Regions from separate parts of the Demequina lignilytica genome, predicted to be linked through region 3. Evidence: predicted binding sites of a transcription regulator. Region 3 holds the regulator's gene; each other region holds the start of a gene.
What was found. The regulator LexA, encoded in region 3, represses DNA repair genes until DNA is damaged. The targets are predictions, from matches to a motif close to TCGAACANNTGTTCGA.
Positions count from the first base shown of each region.

Region 1: uvrA (excinuclease ABC subunit UvrA) is a predicted target of LexA. The motif match lies at 1,213-1,228, and genes of this name have one in related genera.
Region 2: imuA' (DnaE2-dependent mutagenesis accessory factor ImuA') is a predicted target of LexA. The motif match lies at 1,755-1,770, and genes of this name have one in related genera.

Region 1 covers NZ_JAUHPZ010000007.1:8,902-12,172, reverse strand. The annotation lists gene QQX13_RS10255 (TerC family protein) at 1-813, shown strand, start outside; gene QQX13_RS10250 (YciI family protein) at 829-1,128, opposite strand; gene uvrA (excinuclease ABC subunit UvrA) at 1,254-3,271, shown strand, end outside.
Region 2 covers NZ_JAUHPZ010000007.1:72,870-76,140, reverse strand. The annotation lists gene QQX13_RS10520 (alpha-amylase family glycosyl hydrolase) at 1-1,530, opposite strand, end outside; gene imuA' (DnaE2-dependent mutagenesis accessory factor ImuA') at 1,819-2,502, shown strand; gene QQX13_RS10510 (DNA polymerase Y family protein) at 2,499-3,271, shown strand, end outside.
Region 3 covers NZ_JAUHPZ010000010.1:73,164-76,434, forward strand. The annotation lists gene serA (phosphoglycerate dehydrogenase) at 1-11, shown strand, start outside; gene nrdR (transcriptional regulator NrdR) at 109-594, opposite strand; gene QQX13_RS12015 (LysM peptidoglycan-binding domain-containing protein) at 679-999, opposite strand; gene lexA (transcriptional repressor LexA) at 1,188-1,934, shown strand; gene QQX13_RS12025 (ATP-dependent DNA helicase) at 1,937-3,271, opposite strand, start outside.

The sequences.
Region 1 (3,271 bases), on a different contig from region 3:
GCCGGCTTCATCACGGAGAAGTCGCTCTCGGTCGACAACCTCTTCGTCTTCATGGTGATCCTGTCGCGCTTCGCGGTACCGGCGAAGCAGCGCCAGCGCGTGCTGCTGATCGGGATCGCCATCGCGCTGGTCCTGCGCGGCGTCTTCATCGCCGCCGGGGCGGCCGCGCTCCACACGTTCAGCTGGAGCTTCTACCTGTTCGGCGCGTTCCTGCTCTACACGGCCGTGGTCATCGCTCGGGAGGGCGGCGCCGAGGAGGGTGAGGTCGAGTACAAGGAGAACGCGATGGTGCGGTGGGCGCGTCGTCACCTGCCGGTGACCGACGGCTACCGCGACGGGCGCTTCGTCATCCGTGAGGCGGGACGGCGCATGGTGACCCCCATGGTGCTCGTGATCCTCGCGATCGGCGGCACCGACGTCCTGTTCGCGCTCGACTCCATCCCGGCGATCTTCGGGCTGACCCAGGACCCGTACATCGTCTTCACCGCCAACGCCTTCGCGCTGCTCGGCCTGCGCCAGCTGTTCTTCCTCGTGGACGGCCTGCTCGAGCGGCTGGTCTACCTGTCCTACGGCCTCGCGGTGATCCTCGCGTTCATCGGCGTGAAGCTGGTGCTCGAGGCGCTGCACGCGAACTCGCTGCCGTTCATCAACGGCGGCGAGCCGGTCCACGTGCCGGAGATCTCCTCATGGGTGTCGCTCGGCGTGATCATCGTGGTGATCGCGGTCGCCACCGTCGCGTCGCTGATCGCGTCCACGCGGGGCGCGACGCTGCCGCGGCATCCCGACCACAGCGAGGGACACCCTCAGGACTGACCGCGGAGCGGGGTGCTAGGCGGGGAAGTCACGGGCCGGCCACGCCCCGAAGGCGGGCCACTCGCGGATCGACCTCTCGGGCACCAGCCCGGCCAGCACGTAGGGGTCGTTCGCGACGATCTGCTCGGCCTCGTCGAGCGAGTCGACGTCGAGGACGATCAGTGCGCCGGGCTGCAGCGCGTCGCCGTAGCGTCCGATGGCGGGGCAGCGGCCGGACGCCGCGAGGGCGCGGAAGTGCGCGAGGTGCTCGGGACGGCGGGCGGCGCGGTCGTCGGCGCGCTCGTCGTAGGTGTAGTGGACGGCGTAGAGGCTCATGGGCTCATCCTGCCGCACACGCCGCGCCGCGTCCCGACCCCGGCGTGCCGGCCGGGGCCGGCCGAGGGGGCGCGACACGCGGGATCGAACGTGTGTTCGAAGGCGTTTCCGCGTAGCATGGCCGGGTGAACGACCGTCTCCTCGTCCGCGGTGCTCGCGAGCACAACCTCAAGGGTGTCGACCTCGACCTGCCGCGCGACTCGCTCATCGTCTTCTCCGGCCTCTCCGGCTCCGGCAAGTCCTCGCTGGCCTTCGACACCATCTTCGCCGAGGGCCAGCGTCGCTACGTCGAGTCGCTCAGCGCCTACGCCCGCCAGTTCCTTGGCCAGATGGACAAGCCCGACGTCGACTTCATCGAGGGTCTCAGCCCCGCCGTCAGCATCGACCAGAAGTCGACCAACCGGAACCCTCGGTCGACCGTCGGCACCATCACCGAGGTCTACGACTACCTGCGCCTGCTCTTCGCGCGCGTCGGGACGCCGCACTGCCCGGTGTGCGGCGAGGTGATCCAGGCGCAGACTCCCCAGCAGATCGTGGACTCGGTGCTCGCCCTGCCGGAGGGCACCCGCTACCAGGTGCTCGCGCCGGTGATCCGGGGCCGCAAGGGCGAGTACGCGGAGCTGTTCGCGGATCTCCAGCAGCAGGGGTTCGCCCGTGCCCGGGTCGACGGGGAGACGGTGCAGCTGAGCGAGCCGCCGCAGCTCGAGAAGAAGCTCAAGCACGACATCGAGGTGGTGGTCGACCGCCTGGTCGCGCGCGACGGCGTGCGCCAGCGCCTCACCGACTCGGTGGAGACCGCGCTGCGCATCGCCGACGGCCTGGTCGTGATCGATCCGGTCGACGGCGAGATCGAGCCGCGCCGCTACTCGGAGAAGCGCGCCTGCCCCAACGACCACGTGCTGACGCTGGAGGAGATGGAGCCGCGCACGTTCTCGTTCAACGCGCCCTACGGCGCGTGCCCCGAGTGCACGGGGATCGGCGTCAGGCTCGAGGTCGACCCGGATCTGGTGGTCCCGGACCGGCAGCTCTCGCTGCGCGGCGGGGCCGTGGCGCCGTGGGCCGCCACCAGCTCCGACTACTTCGACCGCACGCTCTCCGCGCTCGCCGCGGACCTGGGCTTCTCGATGGACGATGCGTGGGAGGACCTCCCGGCGGACGTCCAGGCGGCGATCCTCACGGGCAAGGACTACAAGGTCCACGTGAAGTTCCGGAACCGCTACGGCCGCGAGCGGCAGTACACGACCGGCTTCGAGGGCGTCATCACGTGGCTCGAGCGCCTGCACGAGCAGACGGAGTCCGAGTTCGCGCGGGACAAGTACGAGTCGTACATGCGTGAGGTGCCGTGCCCGGTCTGCCGCGGCACTCGCCTCAAGCCCGAGGTGCTCGCCGTGAGCATCGGCGGGCGGTCGATCGCGGAGGTCTGCGAGCTCTCCATCGCCGACGCGCGGGACTTCCTGCTCACGGCCGAGCTCGACGAGCGCGGTCGGCAGATCGCGGTCCAGGTGCTCAAGGAGATCGACGCGCGGCTCGGCTTCCTGCTCGACGTGGGCCTCGACTACCTCACGCTCGCGCGCGCCGCGGGCACGCTGTCGGGCGGCGAGGCGCAGCGGATCCGTCTGGCGACGCAGATCGGCTCGGGGCTGGTGGGCGTGCTCTACGTGCTCGACGAGCCGAGCATCGGCCTCCACCAGCGCGACAACCGGCGACTCATCGACACGCTCACACGCCTGCGGGACCTGGGCAACACGCTGATCGTCGTGGAGCACGACGAGGACACCATCCGCACCGCGGACTGGGTGGTCGACATCGGCCCGGGCGCGGGGGAGCACGGCGGAGAGGTGGTCCACTCGGGCACCTACGAGGAGCTGCTCGTCAACGAGCGCTCGGTGACGGGCGCCTACGTCGCCGGCCGCCGGACCATCGAGCTGCCGGCGGAGCGCCGCCCGGTGGACCCGAACCGCCGGCTCACCGTCGTCGGCGCCCGCGAGCACAACCTGCAGGACATCGACGTCGACTTCCCGCTCGGCGTCCTCACCTCCGTCACGGGTGTGTCCGGCTCGGGCAAGTCGACGCTGGTCAACAGCATCCTGTACACGAGCCTCGCGAACACGCTCAACGGGGCCCGCCAGGTGCCGGGCCGTCA
Region 2 (3,271 bases), on a different contig from region 3:
CGTGCGCAGCGCGGACAGCTCGGCGATCCACCGGTAGAGGGGCTGCGCGGTGTCGAGGACGGGGTCGGCGAGCGTGGCGCTCGATCCGATCAGCGTGTCGTCCAGGTACTCCGGGATGGAGGTGCCGAACAGGGGCTGGCGTGCGGCCTTGTCACCGCCCTCGCCCGTGAGGCCCTGCTCGTCGCCGTAGTAGACGATCGGGTTGCCGCGGGACAGGAGGAGCAGCGCGTGCGCGAGCTCGTCGCGCGCGAGCAGCTCGGCGGCGTCGGCCGCGGGGTTGTCCTCGAGCAGCATCGATCCGAAGCGGCCCATGTCGTGGTTGCCCAGGAAGGTCGGGAGCTGGGTCGCGCTCGAGTCCGCGTCGGTGTACCAGTCGTCGGCGGCGAAGAACGTGGCGAGGTCCGTCGCCCGGCCGCTTCCGGACGCGAACGCGCGGGCCGCGCCCTGGAACGGGAAGTCGAGCACCGCCTGCAGCCCCACCTCGGTGGTGTATCGGGAGGTGAAGGCGCGGGAGCCGTCGTAGACCTCGCCGAACACGAAGAAGTCGTCCTTGCCCTTGTCCCGGGCGGCCTCGAGCACGCCGGGGATGAAGGACTCCCAGAAGGCGTCGTCGACGTGGCGGACGGTGTCGATGCGGTAGCCGTCGATGCCCGCGTCGATCCAGTCGGCGTAGATCGCGGTCATGCCGTCGACCACCTGGGGATTCTCGGTCCAGAGGTCGTCGAGCCCGAAGAAGTCGCCGTACTGCGAGTCCTCGCCGGTGAAGGTGGTGTTGCCGCGGTTGTGATACATCGTGACGTCGTTGAGCCAGGCCGGGGACTTGGCCTCCTCCTCGCCCGCGGCGAGCACGGGCGCATGGGGGAAGGACGATGCGGTGACCTCCGGGAAGCCGCCGGTCGCCGCCGCCGCGGTGTCGTCGAACGCCTCGCCGTCCGCATCGACGTACGGCTGCGCGTCCTTCGCGACGTAGGGGAGGCGGTCGCCGCCCTCGTATCCGATCACGTCCGCGGTGTGGTTGGTGATGATGTCGAGGAAGACCTTCATGCCGCGCTCGTGCGCGGCGTCGACCAGGCTGTCGAGGGCCTCGTCCCCGCCCAGGTGCGGGTCGACCGAGGTGAAGTCGGTGATCCAGTAGCCGTGGTAGCCGGCGGAGGAGTCCTCGGGCTGGACCGCCTTGTTGGTGAGCACCGGTGAGATCCACACGCCGGTGACGCCGAGGCCCTGGAGGTAGTCGAGCTGCTGCTCGACCCCCGCGAGGTCGCCTCCCTGGTAGAAGCCCGCGTCGGTCGGGTCGAAGCCGCTCACCAGCGGGTCGTCGCCCAGGCCGCCGGTGTTGTTCCCGGGGTCGCCGTCCGCGAAGCGGTCGGCCATGAGGAAGTAGAGCACCTGGTCGGACGACGCGGCGCGCGCCGGGGCGACCGCGTGCGGGCTCTCGCCGCGGGTGGCGAGGTGGACGGCGACGGCGGCGCCGGCGAGCAGGAGCGCGGCGGCGGCGCCGCCGATCCAACGGGTGCGGGTGGACATCGTCATCGATGCATCCTCCTGGTCGGGGCGGTGGCCCGCGGGAACGTCGGGGTGGCGACGGTGCGCGGTGCCCGTCGCCCGGCGGGGACGGGGTGCGCGCATGCAAGCGCTTGCACCATTGCCATGAAGAGTCATCTTAGGCCCTTTTTCGCGCGCCGCGCGCCGGGGCTCCGGCGCGGAACGAGGCACCTTGCCGATGTCGGAGGTCGGGTTCATAATCGACCATACGTTCGAACAGGTGTTCGAATCGACCTCCGCTCGCGGGGGCGTTCGGAGGGGCCGGGAGGTGACGGCATGGAGACGGCGGAGGACAGGCTCGCCCGCGCACGCGCCGCGCTCGAGGGCGTGCAGCGGCGGGTCGGCACCACCCGGGATCGCTGGAGCGCGCCCACGCTGCCGCTGGCCGCCGTGCTCGATCAGCTGCTTCCCGAGGGGCTCAGGCGGGGCCGGGTGGTGGCGGTCGAAGGGTCCACGGCGCTGCTCCTGTCGCTGGTCGCGGCGGCCTCCGCGGCCGGATCCTGGACGGCGGTGGTGGGGATGCCCTCGCTCGGCGTGGTGGCGGCCGCCCGGCGCGGTCTCGACCTGGACCGGCTGGCGTCGGTGCCGCATCCGGGCGCGCAGGCGCCGGCGGTCGCGGGCGCCTGCGTCGACGGCATGGACGTCGTGGTGCTGGGGCCACGGCTCGCGCTGTCGGACGCGGACCGGCGCCGGCTCGCCTCCCGGGCGCGGGAGCGGGGCGCGGTCATCCTCTCCGCCGGACCCTGGCCGGGCGCTCATGTCTCCCTGGCCGTGACCGGCTCGCGCTGGCACGGGCTCGGCGCGGGTGACGGGCGGCTGCGCGGCCGTGACCTCATGGTCGAGGTGCGGGGACGTCAGTCGGGCGGCACCCGTCTGGTGACGCTGCCCTTCGACGCGGATGCGCCGGCGCGGCGCCCCGCCCAGATGCCGGCCGTCCAGGTCCTCGGCGGTGCCGCATGAGCCCGGTGCCGGTGGTGAGGCGCGCGGTCCTGTGGGTGCCGGACTGGCCGGTGGTCGCGGCCATGACCGAGGCGGGGCTGGGGGCGGATGTCCCCGCGGCGGTGCTGCACGGCCGCGGACTGGTCGCGGTGTCCGCGGCCGCGCGCGCGGCCGGGGTGAGGCGGGGGAGCACCCGCCGGCTCGCCCAGCGGGCCTGCCCCGACCTGGTGCTGCTGCCGCACGACGAGGGGCGCGACTCCCGTCAGTTCGAGGCGGTCGCCGCCGCCGCCGAGCAGGCCGTCTCCGGGGTGGAGATCTCCCGTCCCGGCCTGCTGATGATCCCCGCGGACGGCGCGGCGCGCTTCCACGGCTCCGAGGAGGCGCTGGCCGAGGCGCTGGTGACCTCGGTGGCGGAGCAGGCCGGGATCGAGAGCTCCGTCGGGATGGCGGACGGGCTGCTGGCCGCCGTGCTGGCCGCGCGGGGGTCGGCGCTGGTGCCGCCGGGCGGGTCTCCGGGCTTCCTGGCTCCGGCGTCGGTCGAGTCGATCGCGCTGGCGGCCATGGAGAAGGCGCAGCGGGAGGAGGCGGAGCGGCTGGCGAGCGTGCTGGTGAGGCTCGGCATCGTCACCCTGGGCGACCTGGCGTCGCTGCCGTTCGCCGACATCCTCGCGAGGTTCGGCCCGGTGGGGGCGTGGGCGCATCGTCTCGCCTCGGGCCAGGACCTGGCGCCGCCGGTGCTGCGTCGCAGCGAGGAGGACATCGCGGTCGAGCGGGTGTTCGAGGACCCGGT
Region 3 (3,271 bases):
TCCTTTCCTGACGATCGGACCTCACGCCCCGGCGCGCCGCCCTCGCGGCCGTCGGGGCGTCGCCGTCTGCGCGTGCACAGGCGAGCGGCGGCGCGCCGGGAGCGCCTGCTACGAGCCCGCGGAATCGGACTCGGACGCGGCCGCCTCGGCGTCCTCGGCGCGCAGACGCGCGATCGCGTCCTCGAAGTCGTCGAGCGTCGCGAACGCCTGGTAGACGGACGCGAACCGCAGGTACGCGATCTCGTCGAGCTCCCGCAGGGGCGGGAGGATCGCCAGGCCGATGTCGGGGGCGTCGATCTCCGCCTGACCGTTCGAGCGGAGCGTCTCCTCGACGCGCTGCGCGAGCAGCGCGAGGTCGTCGTCGCTCACCGGCCGGCCCTGGCAGGCCTTCTTGACCCCCGAGACGATCTTGTCCCGGCTGAAGGGCTCCGAGACGCCGTTGCGCTTGACCACCGTGAGGCTCGCCGTCTCCACCGTGGTGAAGCGTCGACCGCAGCTCGGGCACTCGCGCCGGCGCCGGATGCTGGTGCCGTCGTCCGCGGTGCGCGAATCCACGACGCGCGAGTCGCCGTGGCGGCAGAACGGGCAATGCATGCGCTCACTCTGCCATGAACGACGCATGCCACCCAATCGCCGGCCGCTCCCGAATCGCGGCCGGCGCGGGTGACGCCGGGTCGGTCAGCCGGCCACCGGCACGTAGATCTGGTCGCCGGCGCGCAGATCGCTGCCGCTCATGGCGTTCAGCTGCTGGATCTCGACGACCGTGTCGCGCACGTCCTCACCGGGCTCGGTCCGCGAGACCGCGATCCCCCACAGGGTCTCGCCGGAGCCGACCGTGTACGTGTCCGCGACGACCGGCGCGACGTCCCCGGCCTCCGTGGCGAACGCCTGCGGACCCACGACGGCGGCGGCGAGCACCGCGAGCACGAGCGCGAGCACACGGCCGGTGCGGGCGCGTCGAGCCCGGGCCACGGGGTTCTGCGGTGCGTAGATGCTCATGATCGCCTCCTGATTCGAACGCCTGTTCTATCGAACGCTTGTTCTAGTTCTACCATCACGCCCCGACACCCGCAAGACACGCTCGAACATATGTTTGATTTCGCATGGCGGTTGCCCTAGCGTCGTGACACAAGAGGACCACCGGGGTCTGACATCGGATGCGGACCACGAGACGGGAGGCGCGGACCATGGCCCACGACACGACGGACGGGCTCCCGTCCCCTGGCGGCGCCGAGGGCGCCACGGTGCACGAGCTGCGCGACCCCGCCACCGGGCTCACCACCCGCCAGCGCGCGGTGGTCGACTTCATCCGCGCCACGGTCGCGGACCGCGGCTACCCGCCGACGCTGCGGGAGATCGGCGAGGCGGTCGGGCTCACGTCGCCGTCATCGGTCAAGCACCAGCTGGTGGCACTGGAGGCGAAGGGCGTGCTGCGACGCGACCCTCACCGCCCGCGCGCGATCGAGGTGGTCCTGCCCGGCGACGAGCCGCTCGAGGCCGCTCCGCCCGCCGCCGACGAGGCGCCGACGCCGCTGCCGGCGACCGCATCGTCCGCCGACCACATGGCCACGGTGCCGCTGGTCGGACGGATCGCCGCCGGCGGGCCGATCCTCGCGGACCAGGAGGTCGAGGACGTGTTCTCGCTGCCCCGCCAGCTCACGGGCGAGGGCGAGCTGTTCATGCTCAACGTGTCCGGAGACTCCATGATCGACGCCGCGATCTGCGACGGCGACTGGGTCGTGGTACGCCGCCAGCAGAGCGCGGAGAACGGCGACATCGTCGCGGCGCTGCTCGACGACGAGGCGACCGTCAAGACCTTCCGCCGGCGCGACGGCCAGGTCTGGCTCATGCCGCACAACCCCGCGTACACGCCGATCGACGGCACCCACGCCCGCATCATGGGCAAGGTCGTCTCCGTCCTGCGCCGCGTCTGACCTCAGGACGCGGCGAGGCGCCGCAGCGCGCCCAGCGCGATCTCGCGGTCGGTCGTGGGCCACAGGTCGGGCATCGACCGCGCGAGGAACCCCCCGTACCGCGCGGTGGCGAGCCTGGGATCCAGCACCGCCACCACGCCGCGGTCCGATGAGGACCGGATCAGCCGTCCCGCGCCCTGCGCCATGAGCAGCGCGGCGTGCGTGGCGCTCACCGCCATGAACCCGTTGCCCCCGCGCTGCGCGACGTCCTCCGTCCGCGCCTGCGCGATCGGCTCGTCCGGCCGCGGGAACGGGATCCGGTCGATCACCACCAGGCTCGAGGTGCGACCGGGCACGTCGATGCCCTGCCACAGCGACGTGGAGCCGAACAGGCAGGTGCGCTCGTCCTCGGCGAACCGCCGGACCAGCGTCGGAAGCTGGTCGTCGAGCTGGTAGAGCACCGGCACGTCGAGACGCTCCCGCATCGCCTCCGCCGCCTGCTGGGCCGCCCGATGCGAGGAGAACAGGCCGAGCGTGCGCCCGCCGGCGGCCGCGACCAGGGCCTCCAGCTCGTCGAGCGCCGCGGCGGACATCCCGCCCATGCCCGGCTTCGGCAGGTGGCGGGCGACGTAGAGGATCCCCTGGCGCGGGTAGTCGAAGGGGCTGCCGGCGTCGAGCGTCACGGGATCGTCGACTCCCAGATGCCTGGCGATGGCGCCGAAGTCGCCGCCGAGCGCGAGCGTGGCGCTCGTCATCACCGACGCCTTCTCCTCGAGCAGGCGCGTGCGGATCAGGCCGGCGACGTCGAGCGGCGCGGCGACGATGCGCTCGGGCACCTCCGCGTCGTAGTCGCCGTCGCGGGGGGCCAACCAGACGACGTACCGCCCGCTCTCCCCCTGCAGCTCCTCGCAGACGTCGAGGATCTCGCCGAGCGAGGCCGAGGCGATCTTCCCCGCCGATCCGGCCTGCTCGGCGTGCTTCTGCACCTGCGAGGCGATCGCCCGGGCCGCGCCGCGCACCTCCTCGACCGCCGCCGACAGATCGTCCGGCAGACCGAGCCGGAGCCGGCCGACCGTGCTGTCACCGAGCGCACCGTCGAGGTGACGCGCCGCGCGATCCAGGTCCTCGGTGGTGACGCCGCAGCGTCGAGCGGCCCTCGCCGCGCGGTCCACCGAGGCGACCGTGAGCTCGTGGGTGGCCGACGAGGTGATCCGCTGCACCAGCTCGTGAGCCTCGTCGACGATCAGCACGGAGTGCTCGCCCAGCATGTCGTGGCTGGTGGCCTGCACGCCGAGCACCGCGTGGTTGGTGACCACCACGTGCGCCTTCGACGCGTCCTCGCGCACGTGCTGGGAGAA